One region of the Brevibacillus jepli genome, then DNA from elsewhere that is predicted to be linked to it. Evidence: riboswitches for the same ligand, from Rfam matches in the RefSeq annotation. Region 1 holds a riboswitch; each other region holds the start of a gene.
What was found. Region 1 has a riboswitch for S-adenosylmethionine ahead of metH (methionine synthase). Riboswitches for the same ligand answer to the same signal wherever they lie in the genome.

Region 1 (10,956 bases):
CCCATTCGCGACTGGCTCAAGGAAAAAATTCATCAATACGGCAAAATGAAGAGTCCTCGTGAACTCGTTCAAGCGATTACAGGTGAAGGTACAAATGCGACCTACTTGATGAATTACCTTGAGAAAAAATACACAGATGTTTACAAGCTGTAAGGAATTGTACGCACGCTATCAAATGTTCTCCCTGATCAGGGGGAACATTTTTATTCCCTGCTACTTTAGCGTCAGTTACCTTTTGTAACCTACGTACATAAAAGTGCACCCTTCCCCCTACGGATAATTACTAGTACACTGCACAATATACATGAGATTCCTATTGTCTCGAAAAAGGAGTGTTATCGATTGGCTATCGATCTAAAAGGAAAAACAGCAATCATTACAGGTGCGGGTAAAGGTATTGGTCGCGCTACCGCAATTGCTTTGGCAAAAGAAGGCGTGAATCTCGGACTCTTGGCTCGCTCTGAGGAAAATTTGAAGCAAGTAGCCAAAGAAGTAGAAGCATACGGCGTGAAGGTCGCAATTGCGACAGCAGACGTCTCCAACTATGACGATGTCACGACAGCCGTTACCTCTATCAAAAATGAACTGGGTCAAATTGATATCCTGCTCAACAATGCAGGCGTCGCGAAATTCGGCAAGTTCATGGAGCTGGAAACGAGCGAATGGGAGCAAATCATCCAAGTCAATTTGATGGGTGTGTACTACGTAACTCGCGCTGTGCTCCCTGGCATGATTGATCAAAACTCCGGTGACATTATCAACATCTCCTCCACTGCTGGACAAAAAGGAGCTCCTGTCACTAGCGCGTACAGTGCGTCCAAATTTGGTGTTCTTGGCTTGACTGAATCGTTGGCTCTCGAAGTTCGTAAACACAACATTCGCGTAACGGCACTGACACCTAGCACAGTAGCAACCGATATGGCAATTGACTTGGGTCTGACCGACGGTAACCCAGAGAAGACCATGCAGCCTGAGGATATTGCGGAGTTCGTAGTCAGCCAGCTGAAGCTGAACAAACGTATTTTTGTGAAATCCGCTGGACTGTGGTCCACCAATCCATAGAAATAGCTCTTACAAAAAAAGCGAAAAGATTCCGTTCGTACGGGCGGATTACTTTTCGCTTTTTTCATAGGAAGAAAGGAAATAGACAGCGAACACAGAATTTTGTAAATATTACTGTTTCGTTAGTTTAAAAAGGAGGGTTTAGCATGTGGATCAATCCATTTCCCCAAATCGCAACGGACGGAGACGTCATAACAACCACTTCCTTTCAAGATGCACAAGCCTATGTCAATTTTGTTATCCTGGAACCAACTATCCTTCCATTCGGCACCAAGCTATCTGAAATGACTGTTAGAAAAGAAACGCCAACAACACGCTCATCCATTCGTTTTGAAGTGACAGGAACGGATCGATCCTTTCGCATCAAGCAATTTTTTTACGATTGGTCTATTCCGGGAATTCATGCCGACACCAATTTGGTAGGTCAAGGTGAACCCTTTGTTTTGCCCGATATCGCGGGCTTTATTGGCACCGATTACAAGGGAAATGTGGCAGCCGCTCATGCCCGATGGTTCACGCAAATAGAATTGTCTGTAATAGAGGGACACTTTGAGGTTGAGGAGCTACTTTCTTTTTTGGGAGGCTTAGTTCCATCTGTACAAGAATCCGTTACAGAAATTGGTCAAAAGGCTTTTGCGTTAACAAGCCATACGGCCAGATTCCATATTCCTCGCTGGACTGAAAATGATCCGATCAATCGCGTACATTGGCAAAGCTCATATTTTCTCGATGGCAAAGATCATTTTCAATCATTTATTTGTGATTCCGTAGGAAATTACCAGCATGCTGATGGGATGGAGTACCAATTCTTGTTCCGAGATTGTCGTAATCTAACCGATTGTATATGGATTTGGCAGGCTCCCAAATCTCTGGCAAGCCCTTTTCCCAAGGCAATAGGCAAAAATATGGGAACACGCACAAAATGGAATATCGAGAAGAGAAGCGTTTCAACTGTGGAAGTCATTTTATGTGAGCAAGCAACATCCGTTCCAGCCTGGCAGATGCACTGGACACACTCGCAATATGACTATCACATACATGTAAGAGCCAATGACAGACTGAAAAAAGCGCAAGTTTTGGATTTCGTGGATTTCGCCCATCACCTTCTCCATAACGTGAAGTAATTGACGTACATACTGAAATCGCTTCCTTTTTGTTCACGTTCTATCCACGATTTCTTCACGCGTTATTCACACCTCCCCAACCAAAAATGCCCTCAACAGGAGTATGATGAACATGTAAAACATTTCCACAAAGTGGAGGGTATCCTTATGATACAAATGCTGTCAAGTTGGTTGTGGGGTAATGAAGAGCAAGAAGTCGTTCCATTCGAGACGAAAAAATACGTCCGGAATGAAATGGAGCAGTTCACCTTCAATGAGCCACAGCAAGTGCTGCCGTATCCTCATCCTCAGTTATAAGAGCGATTTCTTGAGCGAATATACCCTGAAGCTGCCGAATTGGGCAGCTTTTTTTGATCCTTTCTGAAAGCGCTCACTGATGTGCTACAATGTGGGAAACAGGAGGGGTTCGCTTTGGCTGAGTTCACGGAAAAATGGTTACCTACATACATTCGCCGCGATTTGGCGGTCTTATTTTGCGGGATCAATCCAGGGCGCATATCGGCTACAACGGGATTCCACTACGCCAATCCGGCCAACCTGTTTTGGCGCGGCTTGTACGAAGGCGGCTTGACCCCTCACAAGCTCTTGCCGGAAGAAACGGCTACCCTACTTGACTACAACTACGGCATTACCGATCTCGTTTCGCGCCCTACTCGCTCTTCAACAGACCTTCGCAGCGAGGATTACGCTACAGGTTCCGAGATGTTTGTCCAGATGATCCAACAATATCGTCCCCGTGTTATTTGCTTTAATGGCATCACTGCATTTCGTCATGCCACTGGACAAAAAAAGGAACCGGTTTCCCTTGGCTTACAGCCTGAACGTTTTTTTGGGACAGAAGATTGGCCCGGCAGCTATGTGTTTGTCATCCCGTCTACAAGTGGGGCCAACGCCTCCTTTACACGTGAGGAACGTATCACCAAGTTTGCAGAACTGAGTCAATTTTTACGCCAGATGAATTGGCACCCTCTCCCCCTGCCTCCTCCATAGATTCCTCTGTGTCAACCACGCCTCTCCTTCCGTACAATAATGGGTAGGCTCAGTACGTAAGGAGGGGCAGCAGCAATGGACGACCTCATCCGAACGATCCAGAAAAAGTACGACATGACTGTCCTGCATCACAAGGTCATCCGGAATACACCCAAATCACTTGTCGTTTACTTAGAAACCCCCAATGGCAAGTTCATCGGAAAAGCATCCTTTCTGCCAAAGGAACGTCAACATTTCATTCTGAATGCGGAAGCACATTTACGCAAAAATGGCATCCTCATCCCCGCGTTACAACGTACCAAGAGTAATAAGCGATATATGAGCTACAAGGAAAATTATTTCGTGCTCCACCAATGGCTATCCTGGCCGAATATTGCGTATAACTCCCCAAATCGCATGGAACGTGTGGGTATCGTGTTAGGCAAATTTCATGCCAGCTCGCTTGGCTTTTCCTCGAAGCACGGCCAGCTTTACCATGGTGCAGAAAAATGGTCGGATGAATACATGACCGATTTGGCTGTTCTTGAGAAGTGGGAGCTTCGCAACGCCGGGAAGAAGGATCAGAAATACTCTGCTATCGCGGAATACCTTCCTTTTTTTCGACAAGCAGGAGCGACAGCCAAGGAACAGTTGAAAGCATCTGGATTCTTTTCCAAATGGAAAAGGGAGCCGCTGACCAACCACTTTCTCTGTCACGGAGATTTTAACAATGGTAACTTGCTGGTCAGCAATCAGAGGATCGCGATCATAGACTGGGAAGACGTTCGTTACGATTACCCTTCCAAAGATATTGCTCGTGTGCTATCCCTAGCGATGCGAAAAGATGGCCAGTGGAACGAGGAATTGTTCTCTCATTTATTGAGAGGCTATCTCCAAGAAAACCCGCTATCTGTCCCACAGTTGCATTTGCTCTTCGTCGATCTCGCATTCCCGCATATTATCGAACGTTTTTTGCGGAAGAAGCTGTATGCGCAGATGGACATCGCCGAGATTCAACAGTTTTGCAATCGAGAAGCGCTCAAGACCGCCTATATGCTGGACGAAATGAAGACCCATGTGCAATAGACGCAAGGCAGAAGCCTGTCTATCCACATGGGCCTTTGACATTTGACGAGAGAATACAGTTAGACCTGAGCCTGTTTTACCAATGAGCTTTGCTGGCGTGTATATTGTATGAGCTCTGCCGCCATCTCGTAATAATTGAACGGTGTAATCAGGTAGATTCCATTGAAGTAACGGACTGCTGTATCGACCAATTCCTTGGCAATCGCGATTCCTTCTTGTCTAGCAGCTTCTCCCTGAACTTTTTTCATCCGCTCGAGTGCTTCTGCGGACAGCTTGATGCCTGGCACCTCATTATGCAGAAACTCCGCATTGCGCGAGCTGGTTAGCGGCATGATACCAATAAAGACAGGAATGCCAATATGCTTTGTGGCTTCGTACACATTCCGTATGGATTCGGCATCGTACACAGGCTGCGTCATAATGTAATCCGCGCCTGCCTCGACCTTCTTTTCCAAACGGGCAACAGCAGCATCCATATTTCGAACATTCGGGTTAAACGCAGCACCCACGATGAACTGTGCTTTTTGTTTTAACGGTCGTCCCGAGAACGAAACGCCTTCGTTCAACTGCTTCACCATGCGAATCAGATCAAATGACGTCACATCAAATACCGAGCTGGCACCCGGCAAATCACCAAAGCGCGAGGGGTCACCTGTAATCACCAATATTTGGTCGATCCCCAATGCATGCAGCCCCATCAAGTGCGATTGTTGTCCGATCAGGTTGCGGTCGCGGCAAGCGATATGCAAAAGCGGATCGATTCCGTGCCTGCCCTTCATGAGTGCCCCCAGAGCCATATTGCTCATCCGCACTGTTGCCAGCGAGTTGTCCGCAAGCGTAATGGCATCTGCTCCGGCCTTGTGAAGCTCGCAGCATCCATGGAGAAACTGATCAGCATCCAAATCACGCGGCGGATCAAATTCAACGATGATCGTCGTTGCGGTTTTTACCCGTTCGACAATGCTCGGTTTATCCCTCTCACGCGTATTCTGCACAGAAATCAACGGACGATCTCCTGGTACGATGGTCGGATTCACACGCGCTTGCGGCTCGAGTGACTCGAGTGCATCCGCAATCGCCTTCACGTGTGCTGGAGTGGTTCCGCAGCATCCACCAATCAGTCGTACGCCCTGCTCACGCAAGCGAAGCGCACTCTGGCCGAAATATTCAGCTGATGATTTAAAGGCGTATTCTCCGTCAGTCATTCCCAATCGACCTGCATTCGGGAAAACAGACAAGAGTGTATCTTCTGGAATCACCGTATTTTCAAACGAACGGAGTAATTCCGCAGGACCTAGGCGACAGTTTAGTCCGATTACATCAGCACCTGCGGCTTTCAGTTCGGAAAAAGCATCTGTCAATGCGTAGCCATCACGCGTACGCCCTACTTCCAAGGTAGCTAACTGGGCGATTACCGGTACATCTGTTAATGGACGAATCACTTCGATAGCCAGAAGCAGCTCCTCCAAGTCCAGGAACGTCTCCAGAATAATGCCGTCTACACCAGCGTGTAACAAAGCAATTGCCTGTTCCTCATACTGATCACGGTACTCATCCAAAACCTTTTTCTTCACCCGTCCAGCCAAAATCGAGCCGATGCTTCCTGCTACATATGCATCATCCTGCGCTGCTTCTCGTGCAATGGCTACTGCGAGTCGGTTAATTCGCGCTACCTTATGCTCCAAGCCGTATCTGCTCAAGGCTTCTCGGTTAGCAGAATACGTATTTGTCTCCAAAAAACGCGCACCGGCCTGATAGTACGATGTATGAACTTCATGAACCAATCGAGGATTGGACAAGCACAGCTCCTCAAAACTGACACCAACCGGGACGCCCAGCCCGTGCAGCTGGGTCGCCATCGCTCCATCTCCGACTAGCAGGTGGTCTTTCAAATACGCTCGTAAATCTTTCTTGCTCGTCGTCAACTCAATCCCTTCTCTCCCGTTTACATTTATCTTTAGACTTCAAAAATAGATGGACCTGCATTGAAGTACCGCGCTTCTGGGTGAGCAAATACCATTGCCGATACGGAAGCCTCTGGCTCCATCATGAAGCCCTCTGTCAACTGAACACCGATATCCTCCGGACGAAGCAGACGGAACAACTGCGCCTGATCCTCCAGGTTCGGGCAAGCAGGATAACCGAAGGATACACGAATCCCCTGATATCTGGCACCGAAGCGTTCCAGCATCGTCATCTCGACCGGGTCCGGTATTCCCCACACGTCACGCATGACGTGGTGAATGCGCTCAGCGAATGCCTCTGCAAGCTCAAGAGCCAAAGCTTGGAGGACGTGAGAGCGCAAGTAATCGCCACGCTCTTTTAGCTCTGTAGACTTTTCACGAATCCCTCCACCAGCTGTTACGGTGAGGAATCCAACATAATCCATTTCGTTGCTCTCCACTGGTCGTAAGAAATCGGAGAGGCATAGATGTGGTTCTTCCAGCTGACGCGGGAACGAGAAGCGCTCCAGCAGCTTGCTGTGGTCTTTTGGATCATAAACCAAAATGTCGTTGCCATCTGACTGTGCCGGGAAGAACTGATACACACCGTGTGTCGTAATGGTTCCTTTTTGCTTCGCTTCATTTAATAGTTCTTCTACGATGCCATACAGCTCCAGTACTTTCTCGTCGCCTGCTTCTATCAATCTATCCACATTTCCACGTACACCGAGATGCTTTCCGAGAAGCATCCGCAGATTCAAGTACGGCTGAAGGTGGCTGATCGGATATTGTCGCAGGACATGGCGATCACAATCTGGCGGCAGATGAATCGGGACTGTTCTGCTAATGGCTGAGCGAGCTGGCAAAGGTGCTTTTGTCTCCTCCACAACAGGCTGCTCTGTTGCGACTGCTTCTAACAAATGCTGCTGTTCCTCTACCAAGCGATCACGCTCTTCCGGATTTTGCAGACGATTGACGAGCTCCAGACCGTCCATGGCATCTTTTGCGTATAAAACGATACCGCGATATTCCGGTGCAATCCGGTTCGAGGTGAACTTGCGGGTTAAAGCCGCACCGCCAACCATCATCGGGACATCAATTCCTGCATCACGCAGGTCCTGTGCGGTAATGACCATTTGCTGTGCGGATTTTACCAAGAGCCCCGATAATCCGATTGCATCGGGCTTTTCTTCTCTGCATGCGGCAATCAATTGCTCTGGCGGTACCTTGATTCCTAGATTGACGACATTGTAGCCATTGTTCGATAAGATGATTTCCACCAGGTTTTTCCCGATGTCATGTACATCGCCCTTGACTGTCGCCAACAAGATTTTTCCCTTCGCAGCGGCATCGCTCTTTTCCATGAATGGCTCCAGAAACGAAACGGATGCTTTCATAACTTCCGCGCTTTGCAAAACCTCTGCGACGATAAGTTGATTGCCGTTGAACAGGCGACCGACCTCTTCCATCCCTGTCATCAATGGTCCGTTGATGATCTCCAGCGGTGCATATTTTTCCAAAGCCAGCTTCAGGTCTTCCACCAGACCATCTTTTGAACCCTCGACCACATAGCGGGCCAAGCGCTCCTCGACAGTCAACGAAGAGACTTCCACACTGACTTCCTTTTTCTTTTGGCGATAAAATTCTGTAAATGCCGCCAGCGTCTCATCATTCGTCTCGAAAAGCAGTGCTTCTGCCAGCCTTCTCTCGTCTTCTGGAATCGATGCGTAGCGCTCCAGCTTTTCCGTGTTCACGATGGCGTAATCGAGACCTGCGAGTGTCGTGTGGTACAAGAAGACCGCATTCAGTACCTCCCGTCCCGCTGCAGGCAAACCGAAGGAAACGTTACTGACACCAAGGATCGTCTTGCACGCAGGCATGGCCTGTTTGATCAAACGAATACCTTCAACTGTTTCTTTCGCAGAACCGATGTATTGTTCATCCCCTGTTCCTACTGGGAAAACGAGTGGATCGAAAATAATATCCTGCGGCTTTATTCCATACTGGTTCACGAGAAGGTCGTAGGAGCGTTGTGCAACCTCCAGCTTCTTTTCGCGTGTGACAGCCATACCCGCTTCCTCGATCGTACCAACGACAACAGCTGCACCAAACTTGTGAATGAGCGGCACCACTTCCTCAAAACGCTCCAGTCCGTCTTCCAGGTTGATCGAGTTGAGAATAGCCTTTCCTTGCGAATAGCGAAGTCCCAGCTCCATGACCTTGGCATCTGTCGAATCTATCATGAGAGGAGCCTTTACTTTTTTCACGATGAACTGTAGGAATTTTTCCATATCTTCGTATTCATCGCGATCCGGGTCAGCCAAGCATATATCGATGACGTGTGCTCCACGCTTCACTTGGGCTCGGGCAATATCAGATGCTTCTTCATAGTGGCCACCCGCGATCAGATCACGGAACTTTTTGGAGCCGATGACATTGGTTCTCTCCCCTACAAGTAGAGGACGATTGTCATCCTCGACATAAACAACATCGATCCCGGAGACGACACTCAGCGGGTCTACAGCTGCGCTGCGCGGCTTGCAGTCTTTCAATGTTTCCGCCATGGCTCTGATATGGTCTGGCGTCGTTCCGCAGCAACCACCCGCAACATTTATCCAGCCCTGTTCAGCGAATGCGCGCATTTTGGAAGCCAGTCCTTGGGGCGTTTCATGGTAATGACCGTTCTCGTCAGGCAATCCTGCGTTCGGATAGCAGCTGACTGCACAGTGGGCGAGCCCCGACAGCGTCCGCAAATGATCACGCATGAATTCCGGTCCCGTCGCACAGTTCAGACCAATCGAAACTGGCTGTAAATGCTCCAAGGAGAAATAGAAGGCCTCGATGTTCTGACCCGCCAGCGTCGTGCCCATCGGTTCAATTGTCCCTGACAGCATCACCGGGATTTCTGTCTCGAGCTCTGCAAAAGCCTTGCGAATACCGATTCCTCCAGCCTTGACGTTTAGCGTATCCTGTGAGGTTTCCAAAAGCAGAACATCAGAGCCGCCGAGAATCAAGCCTTTTGCCTGACGATAGTACGCCTCGACCAGCTCATCGAAAGTGACACCGCCTGTTAACGCAAGAGTTTTGGTCGTAGGTCCCATCGCTCCTGCGACAAAACGCGGCCACTCCTCCGTAGAATAGGCATCCACCGCTTCTCTGGCCAAGCGGGCAGCCGCTATATTGATTTCAAGGTCTTTATCAGCCACATCGTACTCAGCTAATACGATCGAAGCAGCACCAAACGTATTCGTCTCAACGATGTCTGCGCCCGCCTCCAAATATTTCTCATGGATCGAACGGATCACATCTGGTCTGGTCAGGTTCAGGAGTTCATTACAGCCATCATAGGCCTCACCGCCAAAATCATCTGCTGTCAGATTTGCCTGTTGAAGCATGGTGCCCATCGCACCATCCAGAATCAGAATTTTCCGGGAAAGCTGTTCGCGAAAAGTTGGTTTCATTGACGTGCCCCTTTTCTCCCTTGCATCGGCTTATTTCTCAGTAGTTCGGTACATAAAAAAATCCTCTTCTTTGAAAGAAGAGGATTTGTCAGCAGATACGAAAACGCCTGAGACATCCTCTTATCTTTCAAAGCACGTAGCTTTGCTGGAATTGGCACCGGATTTTTACCGGTTGCCGAGGCTTCATCAGGCCAGTCCCTCTGCCTCTCTGGATAAGAGTCGTACATTTGTCATTTAGTTGTTTTACGAATTGTCTTGAATGTTTGCAAGTATCTTAACACCCCCTTTGTCTCCCCGTCAATTGTGAATTGTCTATTTTTTACTGAGCCACTCCACTTACGCGCCCATTTTTGCATCAGTGGGCATCCGCCCAATCCAATATCGGCATTCGTGTATAGACTGGAGTATAACGGAAAGGAGGGGAAAGCAAGATGAGTACATCATTCTGCGGTAACGGATTTTTCGGTGACTGCTTCGCAATCGTGCTCGTGCTGTTTATCCTGTTGGTAATTATTGGGTGTTCGTGTGACGACTGTTAGATAAGTGATAAAAAAGGCTATCCCAAAAGCCATCAGGAATGGCTGCGGGATAGCCTTTTTTTCGTTTTTAGTTGGTAATGATCTCACCTGTCACAGCATCGATCGTCATTCTTTTATTCGCCAGTTTTTCGTCACTCCACGGCACATAAGCCAGCTTAGGCTGCGTTAATTGCTTCTGATCCACATCTTTTATCAAATAGACCAGCTTTAAAGGCATGACACGTAAATACTCCTCTACAGCCTTGTCCTTCGAGACGATGTTGCCTGCGGCAGGCAGCTCCACCAGTTCATGCGTCTCTCTAAAATTATGGAACTTCGTCACTTTGCCCGTCGAGGGATCGACCGTTACCGAATAGGCCGAATTTGGATTATCGTCGTCCAGTACAGGAATGCCGTCTTTGCTTATGAAATACTCGAATCCCCATTCTCCTGATGACACCGGATTCGCTTCGCCTGCATCCAAGACCTGCGCCAATTGTACTTCTGTTACGCCTGGATCGACGTATTTATGCAGGAAAGCCAGTGCTGCTGCTTCCGCTTGTTCGCGTTTGACTGTGACTTTCGTATCCGATCGCGGTGTTCCCAGTCCTACGACACTGCCTGTTTCTGCAATAACTTCTACACCGATATATTTGTCGTTTTTATCATTCCACACATATTCCTTGCGTCCATCGCGATCAATCGTACTCTCTCTGTAGGTCGAGTCATCTACCTGTATGCCAAATTCGGCTTGCAGCAGTGCTTTTGCCTCCTCCTTGGAGCGAACCTTGAC
Region 2 (10,956 bases), on a different contig from region 1:
ACCATGGAGAAAAAGTACGGCCGTGGCTGTTCAAGGTGGCCTATCACGCTTTTGTAGACGGGCATCGCAAGCAAGCGAAGCGCCCGGTTACTTTGGTGCAAAGCCTCCCGGACCAGCACGATCACTCTGTTGTAGACCCGGCAGATCAGCTCGTAAACAAGGAGCTGTGGGAAATTGCCTATGACTATTTGGAGCGACTACCGGAAAAACAGCGACAAGTGATTTTACTGGCAGCGATGCAGTTTACCTACGCGGAAATGGCAGAAGTGCTTGAAATTGATTTGGCAGACGTCAAGCGTTCGTTGTTTCGGGGGAGACAAAAGATGCGGCAGTTGTGGAGGGAGGAGAGCTAGTGAAGAATATGGGTGATCATGAGCGGGAACAAAGGCTGCTCGCTTATTTGCGTAAAGAGATGTCAGGGGAAGAGGTAAAACGATTCGAGGAGGAGATTGCCGCTGACGAGGAGTACGCACAGCGGTTGGAGAGGTTGTTGCTGGGGGAAGAAATGGGTGAAGACAGTACGGAGGCAAAACAGACTGCAACGTTGTCGGCTGAAAAACAGCGTGCCATTGTTCGCCGGGGGAAATGGAAAAATCGGTTGTCCAACGCTGGATTCACCATAGGGCTTCCCTTTTTGACTGCTATGGTGCTGTTATTTTTGAATGGCTGGGTAGGGTCACTGATGCATGAAGATCTGTTCCGCGTCGCGAAGGCAATGGTTAATTTTACTCAGCCAGGTGTAAGTGTAGGCGGGAGTGGCTCGCAGGTCGGATTGCTATACGGCAATATCAGCATGGAGCTGCGTGAAAGGGTTGGAGCGGAAGAAAAGAATGCTGGCCGCTTTGAAAGCTCAAATGTGCTGTGGAACGTAGATGCTGGGCCGCAATGGCTGAATGGGGTCAGGGAGCAGAAGCTATATTTCCGTTATCCGAAAGAGGGGGCAACGCAGGATACACAGTCTTTCTCATCACCTGCCTGGACGACGATGGAGAAGCTGCCTGAGGGAACTGTTTCTCAGCTTGCGATTTCCTTCGATCGTTTCCTGACGTACGAGGAGTATTATGAATTGGTTTCACGTCATGTTCCTTCTTCGGGACAAGATACGGTTTGGTTTGCCGTAGACACAGGGGTAGAGACCAAGGAGAGTGAAGATGGAAAATTGATGTTGGGCCCGGGACGTGTATGGGGTTTTGCAGAGCATGAGCTGAATTATGGCGGACCTATTCTTGTAAACGGAGAATGGGATAGGCGGATGGCGACTTATTTGAACGAAATGAAGTACTTGTCCGAGAGAGAAGGTTTGACTCGCGAGATCGGCAGATCCTTGTTATTTCATAGGGACCCACAAATTACAGAACGATACAACTACATGCAGCAAAACGGAGTGCGAATCTACGGAGCTGTCCTCACCGGACCTACGAAAGAACTCCTGAAGCTCAAGGCTGAAAAGTCAATTACAGCAGCGCTTTTAGGCAAGGTAGACTGGTGGAATTGGGAGCGACCCGCGGCCTCGGGAATACATTACACCTACTAGTAGCAAGGTGCGAATTTTTGCACAAAAGGGTGTTGACATCGTGGAAGCGTTGGTTGTATGATTCAAACTAAATCAAAAACCGAATACGTTTTGGATACCTTATCCAGAGAAGGTGGAGGGACTGGCCCGATGATACCCGGCAACCGACATGACGCCATTCAGACGCGAGCAGCGAATGATTGACAGGCGACATGCACGGTGCTAATTCCTGCAGAAACAAAAGTGGTCTGGAAGATAAGGGGGACATCAACACGGTTCTTACACGTGACGACACGACCTCTTTTCTTCGGGAAAAGAGGTCTTTTTTTTACTCCAGGTACGCAAACAAAACAAGTAGAGATAGAGGAAAAATACGTAGAGGGGAGTTTTGTAATCATGGCATATCGCGCATTGACTGAGCAGGAAGCAGTAGAGTACGTAAAAGGAATACCGGGACTTTTTAGTGAAGGAGCAGAGCTGACCAGCCACGAAATCGGGGATGGCAACCTCAATCTGGTCTTTGACATTCAGGAGCCGGCAACCGGAAAGAGCGTCATTGTCAAGCAAGCACTGCCTTTTGCCCGCGTCGTGGGAGAATCTTGGCCGCTGACGATTGATCGGGCTCGCATCGAGAGCGAAGCACTCCGCATTCAGCACAAATACGTACCAGACCTGGTGCCGCAGGTGTATCACTTCGATGGGGAACTCGCGTTGACCGTCATGGAAAACGTCGGGGACCACATCATCATGCGCAAAGGTCTGATAGAAGGAAGACGCTATCCGCTTTTCGCGAAACAAATTGGTCGTTTTCTGGCGCAAACCTTGTTCTTCACTTCTGACTTGGGCGCGCATCCGTACGATAAAAAAGCGCTAGTCGGAACATTCATAAATCCAGAATTATGCAAAATCACAGAGGATCTCGTCTTTACCGATCCGTATGAAAATGCGCCAACCAACAATTTCAACCCGCTGATCCGTCGAGAGGTCGAGGCGATCTGGAACAACAAACCGCTGAAGCTGGAAATCGCCAAGCTGAAATACGATTTCCTCACGCGCTCGGAAGCGCTGCTGCATGGTGACTTGCATACGGGTAGTATTTTCATCACGGAAAACAGCCTGAAAGCGATCGACCCGGAGTTCGCTTACTACGGTCCCATCGGTTTTGACATTGGGGCGGTCATTGCGAATCTGCTGCTCAACTACGCAGGACAGCACGGTTTGCAAAAAGATCAAGGAGAACGGGAAGCGTATCGCGAATATTTACTGGAAACGGTCGAGGATGTCTGGAATGAATTCGTTTCGCAATTCGTTCAGCTCTGGCACAAGCACGCGAAAGAGCGCAGCGCCCATGTCGAAGGACTGTGGCAAAGCTACGTGAAGCGCGTGATTCAGGATACAGCAGGCTATGCTGGATGCAAAATCTTGCGCCGTGTTATCGGTTTGGCAGGAGTAGCGGACCTGAATGCCATTGAAGACGACCATACCCGCGCAGAAGCAGAGCGTCTGGCTCTCTCGATTGGAGAAGCGCTGATTCTCGGTCGCGGCAGCATAGACGAATCGACAGACATCACAGACATCGTTCGCACTGTGACCGAACGTTACTATCAGGAGGCTACAACAGTATGACAACCAGCACACGATTGGCACCTGTAAAGTGGGAGAATGATGCACTGGTCTTGCTTGACCAGACACGTCTGCCAGTAGAAACGATCTATTTGAACTTGACCACCTCCGAACAGGTATGGGGTTCTATTCGTAACTTGGAAGTGCGCGGCGCACCAGCGATTGGCATGGCGGCTGCTTACGGGCTCTACCTGGGCGTTCGTGGCAGTGAAGCGAGTAACTATGACGAGTTTTGGCAGGAGCTGACCAAGCAGGCTGATTATCTGGGCTCTTCCCGTCCGACAGCCGTGAATCTGTTCTGGGCGTTGGATCGCATCAAGGCTCGGGTGGAAAAAGAAAGCGGAGCGTCGATTGCCGAGTTGAAGGCGGCCGTGCTCGATGAAGCACTGGCGATTCAAAAGGAAGACGCTGAAGTTTGCAGGACTATCGGAGAGCATCTGCTCACGCTGTTGCATGATGGTATGGGAATTCTCACGCACTGTAATCCAGGGGCATTGGCTACGGCGGCGTATGGAACGGCTACCGCCCCATTTTATTTGGCAAAGGAACGCGGCTGGAATCTGAAAGTGTACGCAGACGAAACTCGTCCGGTACTGCAAGGTGCTCGTCTCACTGCTTTTGAGCTGCAGCAAGCAGGGATTGATGTGACGCTCATCTGCGACAACATGGCGGCGATGGTCATGTCTCAAGGAAAAGTAGAGGCTGTCATCGTGGGTACAGACCGCGTAGCAGCAAATGGCGATGTCGCCAACAAAATTGGTACGTATGGGGTAGCAGTATTGGCAAAAGCACACGGCATTCCTTTTTACGTAGCAGCACCTTTGTCATCCGTCGATTTGGAGACACCGACAGGCGCAGATATTCCGATTGAGGAGCGTCCAGCCGAAGAAATTACTCATGGCTTGGGCAAACAGGTAGCTCCAGACGATATCAAGGTGTACAATCCTGCGTTCGATGTGACGCCAGCGAAGTACATCACAGCCATTGTCACGGAGACAGGCATTTTCAAGCCGGAAGAGATCGGCAATAGCAAAAAGTAAACGACATCTGTTAGCGTTCGCCCTCTTGCTGGCGAGCGCTTTTTGCTCGTTTTAGCGTTTTTTAGTAAAATATCCAACAAAAGGGGAGAGTCGTATGCCGAATATTCAAAGGATAGCAATCAATGAAGACACGTACCTGAAACAGTTGGAATTAGCCGATGCTGAGGAGTTGTTTTTGCTTACGGATTCGAACCGGGAGAATCTTAGGGAATGGCTGCCGTGGCTGAATTTTACAAAGCAAGTGGAGGATTCGCGCCAATTCATCCAAGCGACGATCAATCAGTACAACGATAATCGCGGCATTAACTACGGCATTTGGTACCAAGGGCGTCTGGCGGGAACAGTCGGCGTACATACGGTGGATTGGATCAACAAAAAGACTTCCATTGGCTATTGGCTGGGTGCAGAGTTCCAGGGCAAGGGCTTGATGACAGAAGCGGTGGCGACCTATTTGGACGTTTTGATCTTCGGGTCTTGGGATTTGGAAAAAGTAACGATTCAGGCTGCTACGGAAAACTACAAGAGCAGATTGATCCCGGAGCGATTAGGGTTTCATCTGGAAGGGGTACTCCGTCGGAATGAATTCCTTTACGATCATTACGTGGATCATGCGACTTACAGCCTGCTAAAAGAGGAATGGCTTGACTGGAAAACCGATAAAAAAAGTTAGACTGAACTGTATGGGCAGATTGACAATGAAAATTCTGTAAATTACGATGGTGAGGACAGATCAAGAGGGCTGCGCGTGATTCGCAAGCCCTTTTTTTAGTCCTGCAATTAGGTTTGAATAAATAGAGGTGATTTACATGCAGACTCTTCGGCAATTATCGTGGTTTTTTCGCGCCCATTGGAAGCGGTACATCATTGGAATTTCTGTGCTGTTCATCATTGACGTACTTATGCTTTGGCCTCCGAAGCTAATCGGGGACACGGTCGATTCTATACGTAACAGTTCCCTGACAAACGCTGCCTTGACGCAAACGGTGGTCATCTTGCTCGCATTGGGTGTTAGCTTGTATGGATTGCGCTTTCTATGGCGGTACTTGTTAAATGGGGGAGCCTTGATATTGGAGCGGACGTTGCGAGAGCGACTGTTTGCCCATTTGACGAGAATGACCCCGTCATTTTTTCATCGAAAACGCAGTGGAGATCTGATGGCAGTTGCAACAAACGATATTCCTGCCATTGAACAAACGGCGAGTACAGGGGTGCTTACGCTTGTCGATGCGCTGTTCATGACCTTGTTAACGCTGGGCGTCATGGTGACAGCGATCGATTGGAAGCTGACGTTGGCTGCACTGATTCCGATGCCGTTTTTGGCTTGGTCTACTGCTTATTATGGAAGACTGCTGCATGAGCGCTTTTACTTGGCGCAGGAAGCCTTCGGAGAGATGAACGATCATGTACAACAATCGGTCTCAGGTGTTCGTGTTTTGAGAGCGTTCGTTCAGGAAAAAGCCGATGTAGAAGCATATCGCAAGGTCAGTGAAAAAACGCTGGAGCGAAATGTGAGCGTATCGCGGATCGACGCCCTTTTTGAGCCGACGATCGCAATTATTATTGGCTTCAGCTTTTTGATCGGGCTGGGCTATGGGACGTATCTGGTTTTTACCAGCGCGATTTCTTTGGGTGATTTGGTTGCGTTCAATTTATACTTGGGACTTTTAATTTGGCCCATGTTCGCCTTTGGTTGGCTGGTCAATGTGCTGCAACGCGGTGGCGCTTCTCACAAGCGTTTTACAGAGCTAATGGTGGAGAAGCCAGATGTGACGGAGGTTGCGAATCCGATCACGAACCAAGCAGCCAATACCGTGGAAGCACGCCAGTTTTCCTTTGCGTATCCGGGAACTGACAAGCCGGCACTCACCGACATCTCGTTTCGTTTGGGTGAGGGTGAAACGCTTGGGATTGTCGGGCGGACGGGAAGCGGGAAGTCGACTCTTTGCCGTGCCTTGCTGCATCAATATCAGATGAAGGAGCAGGCGCTGTTTATCGGTGGAATCCCGATTGAGGAGCTCGCGTTCGATACGCTGCGGGAAAAAATCGCCTATGTACCTCAGGAGCATTTGCTGTTCTCGCGGACGATCGCTGAGAATGTCACATTCGGTAAACCGGAAGCGACAACAGAGGACGTCATTCACGCTTTGGAGCTGGCTGAAATGAGTAGAGATCTGGCTCAATTCAGAGAGGGCTTGCAAACCATGGTTGGAGAGAAGGGGGTCACCCTCTCCGGGGGGCAAAAACAGCGCATTTCCATCGCGCGTGCTCTTCTGATGGATGCGGGGATTCTGATTCTCGATGATTCTTTATCGGCGGTTGACGCGCGGACAGAGGAGAGCATCCTCCGGCATCTGCGACAGGAGCGCGCGGATAAAACGACGATTATTACGGCACATCGCCTGTCTGCCGTACAGCATGCGCAGCTGATTCTCGTGTTGGATGAGGGGCAGATCGTCGAGCGAGGGACACATGACGAGCTGATGCTGCTCAATGGCTGGTATGCGGAGCAGTACCGCCGTCAGCAAATGGAACAGGATGTGGCCGGTTGAGAGAGGGGGAGAGCGTCTCATGAGCAAAGAAAATATATGGGGGCGTCTGACCGATTACGCCAGACCCTTTCAAAAGCAAATCTTCGGAGCGCTGTTCCTGCTCTTATTAGGAACGAGCGCTGAGCTGGCAGGTCCATTTTTAGCCAAGGTCATGATCGATAATCACATCCTGGCGATCCAGAAGCCCTGGTATCAACTGGACGAGGTACCACAGCAAGCAGAGGGCCAAGTCGCCTCACTCAACGGTACGAATTATATTCGCGAAGATGTGGCAGCGAAGACTGGTCTCGTAATCAACAGCGTTAAACAAAAAGAGGTAACCGTGCTTGCAGAAGGCACGACGTATTATTTGGTAGCGGGCAAGGTAACTCAAAACGCCGAGAAGCAAATCACCCCGATAGCACCGGAAAACGGACGGGAGCGCTTCGAGGTAACGACGAAGGATGCCTCAGGCAATCAAGCGACTTCGACAGGCATTCGGCTGACCGCAGAAGAAGTCAAGGCGATGTATCAGGGGGATGTCCTGCCCATTGTCTGGCTGTCCGTAGGCTATGGAGCACTGATCTTGCTCTCGGCTGGCTTCAACTACGTCCAGATTTTGTGGCTGCAAAAAATCGCGCAGCGCATCATTCAGCAGATGCGGATGAAGCTGTTTATCCATCTGCAAAAGCTCCCGGTTGCCTTTTTTGACAAGACGCCAGTAGGTGCGCTGGTCTCGCGTGTAAGCAATGACACAGAAGCCATTCGCGAGCTGTATGTAAGTGTGCTCGCCACGTTTGTGCAGAACGGTCTGTATTTGATCGGAATCTTGATCGCGCTCTACATCTTGCAGCCTGAGCTGGCCCTCTTCTGCTTTTTGACGGTGCCCGTGCTCGTACTGTTGGTCTACGTATATCAAAAGTACAGTTCCCGCTATTATGCGGTGATTCGGGCGAAGCTCGGTGATATGAACACGACGATCAATGAAATGATCCAGAACATGACAATCGTGCAGGCTCTTCGTCGGGAAAAAGGCGTGCAAAAGGAGTTTTCAGATGTAAACGCAGATTACTTCAAGGTGCGGATGAAGGAAATCAATCTGGAATCCTTGCTGTTGCGCCCAGCAGTAGACCTGATCTGGAAAATTTCCTTGACCCTGATCGTCTGGTATTACGGCTCGACGTCCTTTCACAGTGCGATTTCCTTCGGTGCGCTTTTTGCTTTTGTAGACTATATGGGACGTTTTTTCGAACCGATCAACATGATTATGAACCGTTTGTCGCAAATGCAGCAGGCGACGATTTCGGCGGGGCGTGTCTTCGAAATTATGGATGAGCTGCCGGAGAAGGCAGAAACCGGTGCACAGATCGAGCGCCCGCGTGGAGAAGTCGTATTTGATCATGTCTCCTTTGCCTATCAAGGTGACGATTACGTCTTGAAAAACGTCTCCTTCACCGCGAAGCCTGGTCAGACGATTGCACTGGTTGGGCATACCGGCTCAGGGAAAAGCTCCTTGATGAATTTGCTGCTCGGATTTTATCCGGTGACAAAAGGGAGTATCTTCATCGACGGACAGGATATGAGACAGATTGACACGCACTCGCTGCGCAGTCATGTCGGACTTGTTTTGCAGGACCCGTTCTTGTTTACAGGAAGCATTGGATTCAATATCCGCATGTATAATGAAACGATTACGGATGAAGAAGTGAAGCGGGCTGCAGAAGCCGTACGCGCTGACGAATTCATTTCGAAGCTGCCAGGTGGCTATGACGAGCCAGTCGTTGAGCGAGGCATGACGCTATCCGCAGGCCAGCGTCAACTGATCTCTTTTGCACGGGCACTGGCTGCCGATCCTGCCATGCTGATTTTGGATGAAGCTACGGCAAGCATTGACAGTGAAACAGAGCTAGCCATTCAGGAAGCATTGCATGTACTATCAAAAGGTAGGACGACATTCATCATTGCGCATCGGCTGTCGACGATTCAGCACGCTGACCAGATTCTTGTTCTGTCCCGTGGAGAAATCATGGAGCGAGGCACGCATGATGAACTGATGGCGAAGAACGGGCTGTATCAAAAAATGTATCAGCTTCAGCAGGGGAGTGCTTCTGTAGAGAGTGCTTAAGTAGGGAGCTAGGAAGGAGAAACAACACCATGTCACAGTCGCGCTACACCTTTTGGGTGTTGATATTGGTTGTCGGTATTGCGGGGTTAAGCCAAGGCTTGACGATCCCGATGCTGACGGTATTATTGGAAAAACAAGGTGTTTCATCCGTGATGAACGGACTCAACGCTGCTGCTTTGTATATTGGGATGGTCATGGTCAATCCATTTTTGGAAATCCCGCTGCGGCGCATCGGATACAGGGCCACGATATTGTGGGGGTTGCTGTTGGTGACGATCGCAACAGCACTCATCCCGATGTTTAACCATTTGGCAATCTGGTTCTTTTTGCGTTTATTAATGGGTGTGGGCGATAGCGGTTTGCATTACGCCAGCCAAATGTGGGTGACCAAGATTGCAGCTCCCGAGAATCGGGGACGTGATCTTTCCATTTACGGGCTGGCCTATGGAGTGGGCTTCAGTATTGGTCCATTGGGCTTAAGTGTGTTGCATTTGGGGATTTGGGTACCGTTTGGCGCTCTGCTCGCTTTGTATCTCGTTGCCTTTTTGCTATTATCCCGGATCAAAAATGAGTTTCCCGAACAGATCAAACAAACGGAAAAGAAGCAAAACAAATACGCGTTTGTTTTGCGACTCGCTTGGCTGGCGCTGATTCCTTCGTTTTTGTACGGCTTCATGGAGACGTCACTCAACGGAAGTTTTCCCGTGTATGCCTTGCGTACGGGCTTGTCCGTTGAATGGGTTTCCTTGATCCTTCCGTCGTTTGTCGTGGGAAGTATTATCTTGCAGATGCCGCTGGGGGCATTGAGTGACCGCATAGGACGCAAACAGGTTATGCTCGTGTGTGCTCTCGTAGGGGGATTGGCCTTCTTCTTATTCCCATTTGCAGGTGAAAACGTATGGCTGATGATGCTGCTGTTGGCTATAGCAGGTGCGGCTGTTGGTTCCTTTTACTCGCTGGGATTGGCTTTCTCGGCAGATATTTTACCAGCATCGATGGTTCCTACCGCAGGAATTATCGCGGGCGTCAATTTTGGTGTCGCCAGTATTTTGGCTCCGAATGTGAATGGCCTGCTGATGGACATGTGGGAGCCGTGGACGATCTTTTGGCTGATGGGATCGCTGCTTATTGTTTTTGCGGCAGCTTGCCTGTTTTTCAAACAAAAAGCAAGCCAAGAAGAGACGTATTCGATGCCGTTGCAAAAGCAGGGGTAAATACAAAGATGGGTAAGCTTCGCCAAGCTTTTGGCGAGGCTTTTATTTTTTTCGCCCAAAAAAGCATAAACGGGCATCAAGGAGGGAAGCGTATGAATAGTAAGTAGAACTGCATGATTGGAAGGGGTTACCCAATGCTGACACCATGCATTTTCAGAAGAGGCATTGCTTGGATTTTGTTTTTCGTGCTCAGTCTGGTAATCATCCCGTTTTTCTCAGATGACGCCCAGGCTCCGACACCGTCTGTACCTGCACCTGCCACTACTAATGCAACTTCCCAGCCATAGCAACTGACAAAGAGGCTACAAAAAAAGACCGGTTGATCTGAGAAAGGTACAGTCACTCACAAAAGATGAGGGGACTGTACCTTTTTCTTTAGAAAAAATGTGATTGAGCTTTTTTGATTTGAAGAAGCATGCAGGTGACAAATCGAAAATAAGGGGGGATTGCTGAAATTTTAAGGGGGTAAATCGAGATATGTACACATTTACGAATTTTCACATACGCGAATGATCTCTTTAGGTATTGACTCAAAAACCAACACTTCTGGTTTTAGATAAGGTTTTTTTAACAAGTACTCTCCTAGTGTCATCATACTATTCCAATACAATTTGATCCAATGCTCAAGAGATTCACCAGTATCAAAATCCAACGCCTCTTCAAAGGTGAATTTATTATCTTCATAGAATGATTGGTCATATATATTCATTGTAATATTCCCATCAAAAACTAAAATTTTATCCGTAAAGATAGGAAAGTAAAACGATTTAGGCTTGTGAGGCTCTATGTTTACTCCTATAGCTGTCTGAAAGTTCACCCAGATAGGAGCATTAAGAGGTTTTAACCTATCAGCTATCTGTGACTTAATTTCCCCACCATTCCCATACCAGTTATTAGATTTTGTTGAATACTT
Region 3 (10,956 bases), on a different contig from region 1:
GCGCCAGCAGCAATTGGCCGATGATGCTATCCGCGATCAAGACGTATGCGGAGACAGGCAAAACACTTGATTTTGGCTACTAAAAACAAAAAACAAATCCCGAGACCAGGCATTGTCCTGTCCTCGGGATTTTTGTTAGTAACGTTATTGCGTCATTTCTGCCCACTTCAGGTCAATAAATCCGAGTCCATCCACCTGAACGCCTTTCACCTTTTCACTTTGCACCCATACATCGACATCCGTGAACAGTGGGATCAGAGGCATGGCATCCATGAAGATTTGCTCAGCTTCTGCAAACAGCTGCTTGCGCTTCTCTGCGTCCGTTTCTACCGCAGCTTGCTTCAGCAGCTCTTGATAGCGCGGATCTTCCCAGCCCGTGTCGTTGTTTCCTCCTGTTTTCTCACGGAACATTTCCAGGTAGTTCATCGGATCGTTAAAGTCTGCATTCCAGCCAATACGACCAATCTCATAATTGAGTTCATGCAAATCCTGCAAGTGAACGGCGAACTCTTTCACCATGAGCTTTACTTCAATGCCAAGCTTTTGTTTCCATTGGTCCTGAATCGCTTCGGCAATTTTCTTGTGTCGATCGGTTGGATTGTAGGACAGCGTGATGGTTGGCAGCTTTGTCAGGTTAAGCTCCTTCATGCCTTCTTCCAACAGCTTTTTCGCCGTTTCTACATCGTTATCCTTGAAGTAGCCATCCTTATTGATAATCATGGATTGCGGCAGCATCCCCATCGTTGGTACTTGACCAACTTGGGTGATGTTGTCTACGATCGTCTGACGATCAACTGATAAGGACAATGCTTTACGAATCTTCACATTGCTGAGCGGCCCTTTTGTCGTATTCATCTTGTACCAATACATGGTCGCTTTTGGATGGACAACCAGCTTGCCCGCTTCCTTCAGGGATGGAATCGCATCGGTTGGAAGTCCGCCGAGCGGTTGACCTGCCCAATCCAGCTCACCGTTTTCGAACATGGACAGGGCTGTATTATCATCCTCAATCATCGAGAACTCAATGCGACCCAGCTTCACTACGTCTTTATCCCAGTAGTGCTCATTCTTTTCGAGGACGATCTTGCTCTTGTGCTCCCACGCCGTCATTTTGAACGGACCGTTGCTCACGATCGTCGCTGCTTCTTTTGCCCAGTTTGGATTAGCTTCCACTACTTTTTGGTTAACCGGGTAGTAGGTGTAGAAAGCCGTCAGCTCCAGGAAGTATGGCGTTGGATTCTCCAGCGTGACTTCCAGTGTTTTGTCATCGATTGCCTTCGCACCGAGATCGTCAACCTTAGCTTTGCCTTCGTGAATCAGCTTCGCATTTTTAATGTAGTACAGCTGGTACGCATACTCAGCACCAAAAGTCTTGTCGAGTGCACGCTTCCAGGCAAACACGAAGTCATGTGCTGTTACTGGATCACCATTGCTCCATTTGGAATCGCGGAGCGTGAACGTATACACCAGTTTGTCATCCGAGAGCTTTACATCGGACGCTACCGAATTAATGGGCTTGGAATTCTCATCGAAGCGAGTCAAGCCGTCAAAGGTAGCACGAACAATAGCTCCTGAGGTGGCATCCTTCGCAAGACCGGGGTCCGCTGTGGATGGCTCACTTGTAATATTCGCCCGAAATACCTGTGCTTTTGCATCTGCAGGCTTTTGGGCAGGCGTTGTTGTTCCTTGTGCAGGTGGGGCTGTAGTTGTCTGTCCTGCAGGCTGTGTACCTGTGGAGCATCCAGCCAATACGCTTCCGGCAACCAGCATCGCGCCAAGAAACACTTTAAAATTTAGTTTCATCTGAATATTCCCCCTTATCTATATTTTCTCATATCAACCACAATATACTCGACTGGAAAAGTCTTGAAAACGGGGTTAGGATAGATTTAACTAAATTTTATAAAAATTCATTATATTATAAACAAAAATAAAACCCGACCAGCTTCTTGAGCCAGTTGGGTTTCGTTGATCGATCAATTATTATTTTTTCTTTAGAACGCTGGAATAATCGCGCCTTTGTATTCATCTTCAATGAACTTTTTCACTTCAGGTGAGTTCAGTTCTTTCACCAGCTTTTGAATCGCTTCGGAATCCTTGTTGTCAGGACGAGCTACGAGGAAGTTCGCATATGGTGATTCTTTGTCTTCAATAAACAGAGCATCTTTGGTTGGAACGAGCTTTGCTTCCAGCGCATAGTTGGTGTTGATCAATGCCAGATCTACTTCTTCCAGAACGCGTGGCAGCATTGCTGCTTCTACTTCTTTGAACTTCAGGTTTTTCTTGTTCTCAACAACGTCTTTCACGGTACCGCTGATGCCAGCGCCTTCTTTCAGCTTGATCACGCCGTTTTTCTCCAGAAGTGCCAGTGCGCGACCGCTGTTTGTTGGATCGTTAGGCAGTGCGATAGTTGCACCATCAGCTAATTCATCCACAGATTTTACTTTTTTGCTGTAAGCGCCGAATGGCTCGATGTGTACTGCCACTACTGGCTCCAGGCTCATGTTTTGTCCTTTATTGAAGTCTTCCAGATAAGGCTTGTGTTGGAAGAAGTTAGCGTCGAGTTGTTTCTCGTTCAATTGAACGTTAGGTTGTACGTAATCGGTGAACTCTTGAATTTCCAGGTTCACGCCTTGTTCTTTCAGTTTTGGTTGAACCAGCTTCAAGATTGCTGCGTGTGGAACGGGAGAAGCGCCTACCTTCAATGTTACTTCCTGTTGTCCGCCTTGTGCGCCACCTTCAGCTGGAGCAGGTGCTGTTTCTGTTTTGCCTCCGCAAGCTGCCAAAGAAAATGCCAATACAGTAGAAAGTACAGATACGACTAGCTTTTTCATGAATGATTTCCCCCTTGCATGTATTTAGTCTTATTTTTAGAAAACCTATATGGAAAGATCCTACTTGCGGCTGAACTTGAGAACCAGACGGTCCCCCAGCGATTGTAAGATCTGTACCATCACCAGCAAAATAACAACAGTCACAATCATAACATCGGTTTGGAAACGCTGATATCCGTAACGGATCGCCAAGTCACCCAAACCACCACCGCCAATTACCCCAGACATTGCTGTGTAGGATACCAGCGTAACCGTCGTGATCGTAATACCCGCGATCAGGCCTGATCTTGACTCTGGCAAAAGAACATTCCAGACGATCTGCCAATTGGAAGCACCCATGGACTGAGCTGCCTCAATCACGCCTTTATCAATCTCACGCAAAGAGGTTTCCACCAAACGTGCGAAAAACGGAGCGGCACCGAACACCAGCGGCGGAATGGCACCAAGCACCCCGAGTGAGGTTCCTACGATCATTTTCGTCACAGGAATCAACAAGATCATCAAAATGATAAACGGTACCGAGCGCAATACGTTGACGATAAAGGATGCGATCGTATAAAAAGTGCGGTTTTGCAAAAGCTGCCCGCGTGACGTCAAAAACAGAATGATTCCCAGCGGCAAACCAATCAGGACGGTAAACAGGGTGGAAAAGCCGAGCATCGTGAGCGTATCCATCGTACCTTCGCCGATTTCAGCCCAATCCACATTTTCGAATGTCCAGTCCATTTATATCACCTCTACTTCCAAGCCACGTTGGCGCAGCATCTCGATGGTCTTTTGGTTCTGTGCAGCATCGCCTTCCAGCTCGATCACCAACTGACCATATGGCGTGTCCTTCATACGAGAAATGGTTCCCTGCAAAATGCTGAACACCGTACCGGTTTCTTGCATCGTTTGGAATAGGATCGGCTGGTACGTTTTTTCACCGAGGAAGGTGACACGAGCAATCGTGCGGTTCCCCGCGGCTTTTTCGTGCTCAACTGCTTCTCGCAGCTCAGTAGAATCCGCTACTTGTTCCACGAATTCTTGTGTCGTTGGATGCTGCGGACGAAGGAATACATCCAATACGTTACCCGACTCGACGATCTTACCTCCATCAATCACGCCAACACGATCACAAATGGAGCGAATGACGTGCATCTCGTGCGTAATCAACACAATCGTCAAGCCCAGCTTGCGGTTGATGTCCAAGAGGAGTGCCAGAATCGAGTTCGTCGTCTGCGGATCGAGGGCCGAGGTAGCTTCGTCACAGAGCAGCACTTTTGGATCATTCGCGAGCGCCCGGGCAATCCCGACACGCTGCTTCTGTCCGCCAGACAGCTGGGACGGATATTTGTCCTTATGTGCCTCCAAGCCAACCAGCTTCAACAGCTCTGTTACTTTCTTATCAATCTCTGCCTTCGGACGCTTTGCCAGCTTGAGTGGGAAAGCGACATTCTCGCCAACTGTCGAAGAAGACAGCAAGTTAAAGTGCTGAAAAATCATGCCGATTTCGCGGCGCTTTTCTTGCAGCTTCCTTTCATCCAGCTTCGTCAAATCGACGCCGTTAATAATAACTTCCCCCGAAGTAGGGCGCTCCAGCAAATTGATGCATCGGATTAATGTACTTTTTCCTGCACCGGAGTGTCCGATAATCCCGTATATTTCTCCTTTTTCTATGGAAAGGTCGATCCCCATTAACGCTGGGATGGTTTTACCCTGTACTTGATAGCTTTTATGCAAATGACGCAGTTGGATCAACACATCCACCTCCCGACCAAAATCTTTATGGCTCCTTAAAAAACGTAAAATCCCCTTTTTCATAAACGAAAAAGGGGCTGCAACGCAATGTATACGTTCGCATCCACCCTTCTCATCTATACAAGATCCACACGATCCTGTAGGAATTGGCACCGCGACGTTCATTCGAAAATGAACCGGCTGCCGGGCTTCATAGGGCCTGTCCCTCCGCCTCTCTTGATAAGAAAGATATCTACGTATAATGTTCGTTTTTTCTATTTCATGATGATACAAAACGGATTATATCCTTTTTAAAAATATCACGTCAATAGTAATAGCAGGAAAAGTTTTTTTAATCCATGACGCCATTGCGAATAATCGTTGACTTTACTTGAAAACGAAACGTGGCTTCCTTGAACATTTTTCTCCACTCGGCTTGCGTCATGTTTGCCATCCCTCTTCTATTTGCACGATACACCATCCCGAAACCAGCGGGATCGACATCCAGCCCCTGCAATTTGCGGACTATTTTTTGCAGCTCTTTTTCGATCTCTTCCTCCAATGCATGTTCCATGATTTTCATCAGCTTTGCATTCTCCAGCTTCAGCGGAAGAGTTAATTCCAATATCCGCGCATTTAATCGGATGTAAACATCAAAGACCGGGGGAGATACTTGAGTCAGCTCGATTTTTGATTGGCTGGCAATCGTGTCAAAGACAAGCTGCACATGGTCTTTTTTACTTCCGCGGCTCTTTTGCTCATCGCCAAAAATATGAGCAGGGACAGAAGTATCGTAGCTGCCAATGCTGAATTTTCCATGCATGAGCTTGATTAAAAAGGCTTCCTTGGGTGTGATCCACCCTACATAACGCTCCCCATGAAATAATGCGATACCTTTGATTTGCAGCTCATTTCCCTTTTTTGCAATGTACGGCATGATCGGGTCGATCCCTTTGTCATAATAAGCCCGAAAAAACTCATGCATGGTGGAAGACGGAATTTTTTCCCCTTCAATATTTTGCTCAATCATACGATATAGATAGATTCCGATATTGCCTTGTTCTGAATAGGGATACGTAAACATATCATAGGTTTCGCCTTCAAATACGCAAAGATAAACCCTGCTGGAAATAGAGGAATCCCGATATAACGTGTCAACGATACTGCCAAGTCCACGTTTTGCCAGGTTTTCACTATAGAGTGCGACACGAATCTGCCCGCCCAACACTTTTTTATCTGATTGTAAATTAATCCGATCCCGAATACCTTTGCTCGTTTCACCGGTGGCTGAGAACAGCTGTATCTTTTGTTTGGCCTCTGGATTAATCGAGGGCATGATCGCTGTCCCACGAATGTTTCCATCCTTTAACAGATCATAGCCAACAGCCGTGGCGAGTCCTGTCTCATCAAAAATTTGCCGATCTGTACAGCCTGCCATGATGAGGACACTAGAACACCACACCGCAAAAAGCCGTTTGGATAATCGTATCCAATGTTTTCGATCAGGCAGCATCAGGCACTCTCTCCTTTGCTGGTTGGTTTCGCCCGTTGCCTTCGCTGCTTCAGCAAGACCATGAAGTACAAAAAATAAGGGTACACGTAAATCATGTACAGGGTTATTTGGGAGAATAAATTCGTCATCCGGCTCATCTCCTGCCTGGACAATAGCGTCAAGGAAGCTACATAAATCACGGGTATAATCCAATACAACGAATGACGCAGGTTGAATCCGAACAAGCGCTTGAGTCCCCGGGCAGAAGACCACAAATACAGCATGATATTCGGCAAAATCACGAGAAGCCACAACGAAATGACAACCAGCTCAAATCTTTCCAGAATGGGGAGATACACCATTTTTTGCATATTGAGCGTCGCCCAGATCGTTCGCATGAGCTGACCCTGACTAAAAAAGACCAGCGCCACAATCATGACAAGCAAATAGATCAGATACGTCACCAGCACCCCGTACTGGGCACTTTTGTGTACCCTATCTTTATTTTGGACATAGGGATAGACAACGTAGAGAATCTCAAAGCCGGCACTCGTCAAAGACATGGCAATCATTCCATTGAAAAGGTTCTCTAGACTGGTGTCCATGATGGGAAGCAAATATTCCCAACGTGCAAATTTCAAGGGGAAATACAAATCAAGTATTAGCCATATCGTGACCATAATGGAAAAAAACGCATAGCCTGCTATGACTCTTATTCCTCCTACTATTGTGTAAAACGCTAGAAAAAGGATGATTCCAGACAGAATCCACGTAGGCAAATTCGGAAACACCCAGGTTTGGACAACTTCGATGTAGGTACGCATAATGACTCCAGCCGACACAAAAAAATAGGTCAAATAAATGATGCTGATGCCTGTTCCTAGCCACTTTCCAAACACATCTTCCTGAATTCCGTAAATATCGGCTGAGGGGTATTTTTGCAAGGTCTTGTTAATGATCAACACCGTAAGATGAGTCAACAGGGCTGCGAATATGACAGAAATCCAGGCATCGTGCCCCGCTTCCTTGGCAATGATTCGCTGGAAGCCCAGAATGCCCATCCCAAGCTGAGCGCCATGCACAAGAATCCCCGCAAGATATGCCGATATAGTATTGCCCTTGCTTACTTCGATGTTTATGTTCATAGCAGCCTCGCTTACTCGTCAATGTCTTTCTTCTCTTTGGCTTTTCTCCTGTCAAAACGATGTACTCGTTCTGGTGTAAAAAACTTGAGGCGTTCGGAAAGGGAGGATAATGGAGCGCGAATAAAGCCATCTTTCCAATCAGAATAGCGCACGGGGTAAATGGGGTACATGTACGGACGACCCAAGCTGGTTTGACGCAGCAAATGACTGGCTAGATAGCTAAATCCGGCCACAATACCCAATGCCCCCAGCATGCCCGCCAGCAAAATCATTGGAAATCGAACAACCCGGATCGTCGAACCGATCATATAGCTAGGCGCAATAAAGGAAGACAAAGCACCGAGGGCAACGATAATAATCAAGATATTGCTGGTGAATCCAGCCTGAACGATTGCCTGTCCGATAACAATACCGCCCACGATACCAATCGTTTGACCAACCTTGGTCGGCAGCCTTGCCCCCGCTTCCCGCAAAAGCTCAATGATCAGCTCCATCAAAATTGCCTCCCACAGCGGCGGAAACGGTACACGGGAGCGTGATTGCGCGAGGGAAAGCAAGAGATCAGCCGGAATCATCTCGTAATGATAGGTCAGCGCAGCCACATAGATTGGCGTCAGGATCAGGGACAAAATCATGGCAAAGGTACGCATGAGCCTGTTGAAGGTAGCCAGACTCCAACGCAAGTAATAATCATCTGGTGACTGAAAAAATTGCAGCAGGGTGGTTGGCCCGAGCAAAGCGAACGGGCTCCCCTCCACGAGTATGGCAATCTGTCCTTGTCGCAATCCATGTACGACACGGTCTGGACGCTCTGTTTGCTGAAGAGTAGGAAATAAAGATTTCTCATTGTCTGCGATATGCTGTGCCAGTATGGTAGAATCCAGACTGCTGTCCAATTCCAAATCTTGAATGCGTTGACGCACCGTATTCACATTTTCCTCATCTGCCGTTCCGCTCAAATACAGGATCGACACATCCATCTGTATGCTTTTTCCCACGTTCAATCGTTCATGGAACAATTTTGGTGTAGACATATATTTTCGGATGATGCAGATGTTCACATTCAGTTCTTCTACAAAGGCGATCTGTGGACCGAGTACAACTGTTTCGATTTCGGGTGCTTGAATACTTCTGCCAACAGTTCCGTCGCTGGGAAAAGACACGCCGTAGGACGCCCCTTCCACTTGAACGACAATATGACCGCTAAGTAAACGCTCAATGGCTCCCCCTTCATCAAAAACCCGGTTGCTACTAGAAGCTCCTAAATGCCGACCTACCTCTTCAATTCCGCTTTCCTCCAAACAAATCTCGCGCAGCTTCGGGATAAGCTCACTGTAAACAACCTTGGCATCCGCCATGGTGGATAAAAAGAAAAGTCTCACGCGCCCTTCAGGCTCGTCGATGTGTTCAGTGATCAAGTCGTGTGTATGCGTAAACCAATTGCGTGCACTTTCCCGATCCATCGGCATTGTCACCTCAGCACTTAGAAAATCATGGTTAGTCTTTCCTAAAAAACACAAAAAAACAGCACGCTTAGTTTTGCGTGCTGTTTTTATTTTCTCCCACAGGTTGAATGGTCGTCGTTTCTGTAGGAGGTGCCATTTTTTCTTGGATGAATGACTGAACCTGATCGACATCTGGAATCAAAACAGAGCCAGCCCGATTCGATTCACGGAACATCCCCATCGGCGGCAATTGGTAGTTGCCTGGTTGTAACGTGTCTAATTTTAATCCGAGCGCAGATAGCTTCAGCATGTCCACCGAACTGATATTGGTTTGAATGTACGGAGTTACTTCCTTCAAAATCGTAGGAAGTTGAATCAGCGTCGTGCCGTTCTTCATCTGATTCGCAACTGCGGACATCAATTTGCGCTGACGCTCTGTCCGTGTATAATCTGAGGTCGCATCATGGCGGAAACGAACGTATTGCAACGCTTTGTCTCCATCCAGCGTCTGCAGACCCTTCTTCAAATTAATGTCATACTCGCCTTTGTCAGTCGGGTCATGATAGTACATGTTTTTTTCTACATCGATCTCGACTCCGCCAATTGCATCAATCAGAGCCTTGAAGCCTTCAAAGTCGGTAATCACATAACGATCCACCGGAAGCCCAGTAAACTGACTAACCGTTTCCATTGCCAGTTCAGGTCCACCTTCTACAATCGCAGAGTTAATCCGCGAGCTGCCTTTACCGGGAATGTCTACATACGTGTCACGCAGGATTGAGAACATATCATAACGTTTCCCTGTAGGATCGATGCTGACGAGCATCATCGAATCAGAACGAGGAAGCCCGTTATTTTTCATGCCTCTGCGGTCTACTCCCATCAGCAGGATATTGACACGTTCCTTGCCATCCCACTCTGGTATTTCAGCAGCTTTGGTGGAATTACCACCACTTGGCGGCGGTGCGATGTTAGGTTCTTGAATATTTTGAGCAAATTGATAAAAAGAGTATCCGTAATATCCAGCTGTCGCAGCCATCACGACAAGCAATAGAAGCAACACTCGTTTCCATATTCTCATAATGTCCACCTTTATTCTCTATATCCTCAGTTGATGTTATCTCTCCACTTTGTTTAGTATACTCGAATTCGCGGAAAGTGGAGCAGCCTTTATTTGGGTACCTGTGACATTACATACATTTAAGTTTACAAAGTTTAGAATATTAGATATACTATTCTTATCCTTAATGGTCAGGGGTGCATTCACGTGATATCACCGTCAGCTTTCCTCAATCGCTATCCGCGTGAGGCCATTTTCTTCCTCATCGCCAGCTTTATTAACTCCTCCGGTAGTGCTTTTATGTGGCCGCTTACTACCTTATACGTACATACCATTTTGCAACGCTCGATGACGGAAGCCGGGTTCGTTCTGATGATCCAATCTTTGGCTGGAATCTTCGGGCAATTCATCGGCGGATCGTTATTTCATCGGCTAGGTGCCAAGCGCCTTATTGTTGGCGCATTGATTATTCAAGGCCTTATTCAATTTTCCATTCCTTTCGTTCAGAGCTGGCCTGTCTACCTGTTCCTCATGATGGGGCTTGGTTTTACGTTCAACCTGTCGTTTCCTGCCATTCAGGCTTTTATCGGTTTTCGCTGGAAAGAGCAGCGCCGAGAATTATTTAACATCGTCTACGTCGGCAATAATTTAGGGATGGCAATCGGTACCGCGTTGGCTGGCGTCATTGCCACTTTATCCTTCCAGCTTACTTTTTGGTTCAACAGCACGAGCACCTTGTTGTTTGCCTTGTTCTTCTTCCTGTTTATGAAGAATATTTCGCATCAAGATCTGGTCGGAGAGCAACAGGAGGAACAACAAAAGCACCGCGAGAAGAACAACTTTACCCTGCTGTTGCGCTACCAATTGTACTTGTTTATGGCATTAGGCGCAGCACTCATTTTCTTTTCCAACACGGTTTGGAACACAGGTGTAGCACCTTATATTACAGAGCAGGGTATGCCTCTGTCTTCGTATAGCTGGCTGTGGACCATTAACGGCATTATCATTTTTGCCGGGCAGCCCATCACGTCCTGGATCAAGCGGCTGCTGAATCAGAGCTTGTCAGCCCAACTCGTCGTCAGTGCAATTGCGTATGCTGTCGGTTTTGGGTGTATGCTTGTCTACCACGGTAGTTATTACGCATTTGTTGTCGGAATGGTTATCACGACTTTTGGAGAAATGCTCATCTCGCCCACTATTCCTACTTTTATATCGGAAAAAACTGGAGAGAATGCACCGTTTTATTTGGGAGTAGTTGGGG

Region 2: another riboswitch for S-adenosylmethionine. It lies ahead of mtnK (S-methyl-5-thioribose kinase); the one in region 1 lies ahead of metH (methionine synthase).
Region 3: another riboswitch for S-adenosylmethionine. It lies ahead of AB1L17_RS28545 (methionine ABC transporter ATP-binding protein); the one in region 1 lies ahead of metH (methionine synthase).

Annotation. Positions count from the first base shown of each region.
Region 1 is NZ_JBFEFW010000003.1:117,933-128,888, reverse strand. Features, by position in the region: gene AB1L17_RS04380 (carboxypeptidase M32) at 1-153, shown strand, start outside; gene AB1L17_RS04375 (3-ketoacyl-ACP reductase) at 343-1,062, shown strand; gene AB1L17_RS04370 (hypothetical protein) at 1,209-2,186, shown strand; gene AB1L17_RS04365 (hypothetical protein) at 2,334-2,483, shown strand; gene AB1L17_RS04360 (mismatch-specific DNA-glycosylase) at 2,598-3,176, shown strand; gene AB1L17_RS04355 (YutH/CotS family kinase-like spore coat protein) at 3,252-4,241, shown strand; gene AB1L17_RS04350 (bifunctional homocysteine S-methyltransferase/methylenetetrahydrofolate reductase) at 4,301-6,166, opposite strand; gene metH (methionine synthase) at 6,199-9,645, opposite strand; SAM riboswitch class I at 9,763-9,864, opposite strand; gene AB1L17_RS04340 (YjcZ family sporulation protein) at 10,077-10,184, shown strand; gene AB1L17_RS04335 (YcdB/YcdC domain-containing protein) at 10,252-10,956, opposite strand, start outside.
Region 2 is NZ_JBFEFW010000009.1:95,313-106,268, reverse strand. Features, by position in the region: gene AB1L17_RS11925 (sigma-70 family RNA polymerase sigma factor) at 1-353, shown strand, start outside; gene AB1L17_RS11920 (anti sigma factor C-terminal domain-containing protein) at 362-1,534, shown strand; SAM riboswitch class I at 1,631-1,775, shown strand; gene mtnK (S-methyl-5-thioribose kinase) at 1,910-3,139, shown strand; gene mtnA (S-methyl-5-thioribose-1-phosphate isomerase) at 3,136-4,176, shown strand; gene AB1L17_RS11905 (GNAT family N-acetyltransferase) at 4,271-4,846, shown strand; gene AB1L17_RS11900 (ABC transporter ATP-binding protein) at 4,983-6,725, shown strand; gene AB1L17_RS11895 (ABC transporter ATP-binding protein) at 6,745-8,829, shown strand; gene AB1L17_RS11890 (MFS transporter) at 8,859-10,043, shown strand; gene AB1L17_RS11885 (DNA polymerase III) at 10,531-10,956, opposite strand, start outside.
Region 3 is NZ_JBFEFW010000041.1:25,845-36,800, forward strand. Features, by position in the region: gene AB1L17_RS28525 (SRPBCC family protein) at 1-83, shown strand, start outside; gene AB1L17_RS28530 (peptide ABC transporter substrate-binding protein) at 145-1,803, opposite strand; gene AB1L17_RS28535 (MetQ/NlpA family ABC transporter substrate-binding protein) at 1,995-2,834, opposite strand; gene AB1L17_RS28540 (methionine ABC transporter permease) at 2,895-3,560, opposite strand; gene AB1L17_RS28545 (methionine ABC transporter ATP-binding protein) at 3,561-4,574, opposite strand; SAM riboswitch class I at 4,684-4,800, opposite strand; gene AB1L17_RS28550 (Ger(x)C family spore germination protein) at 4,906-6,066, opposite strand; gene AB1L17_RS28555 (GerAB/ArcD/ProY family transporter) at 6,066-7,190, opposite strand; gene AB1L17_RS28560 (spore germination protein) at 7,202-8,653, opposite strand; gene AB1L17_RS28565 (LCP family protein) at 8,724-9,716, opposite strand; gene AB1L17_RS28570 (MFS transporter) at 9,903-10,956, shown strand, end outside.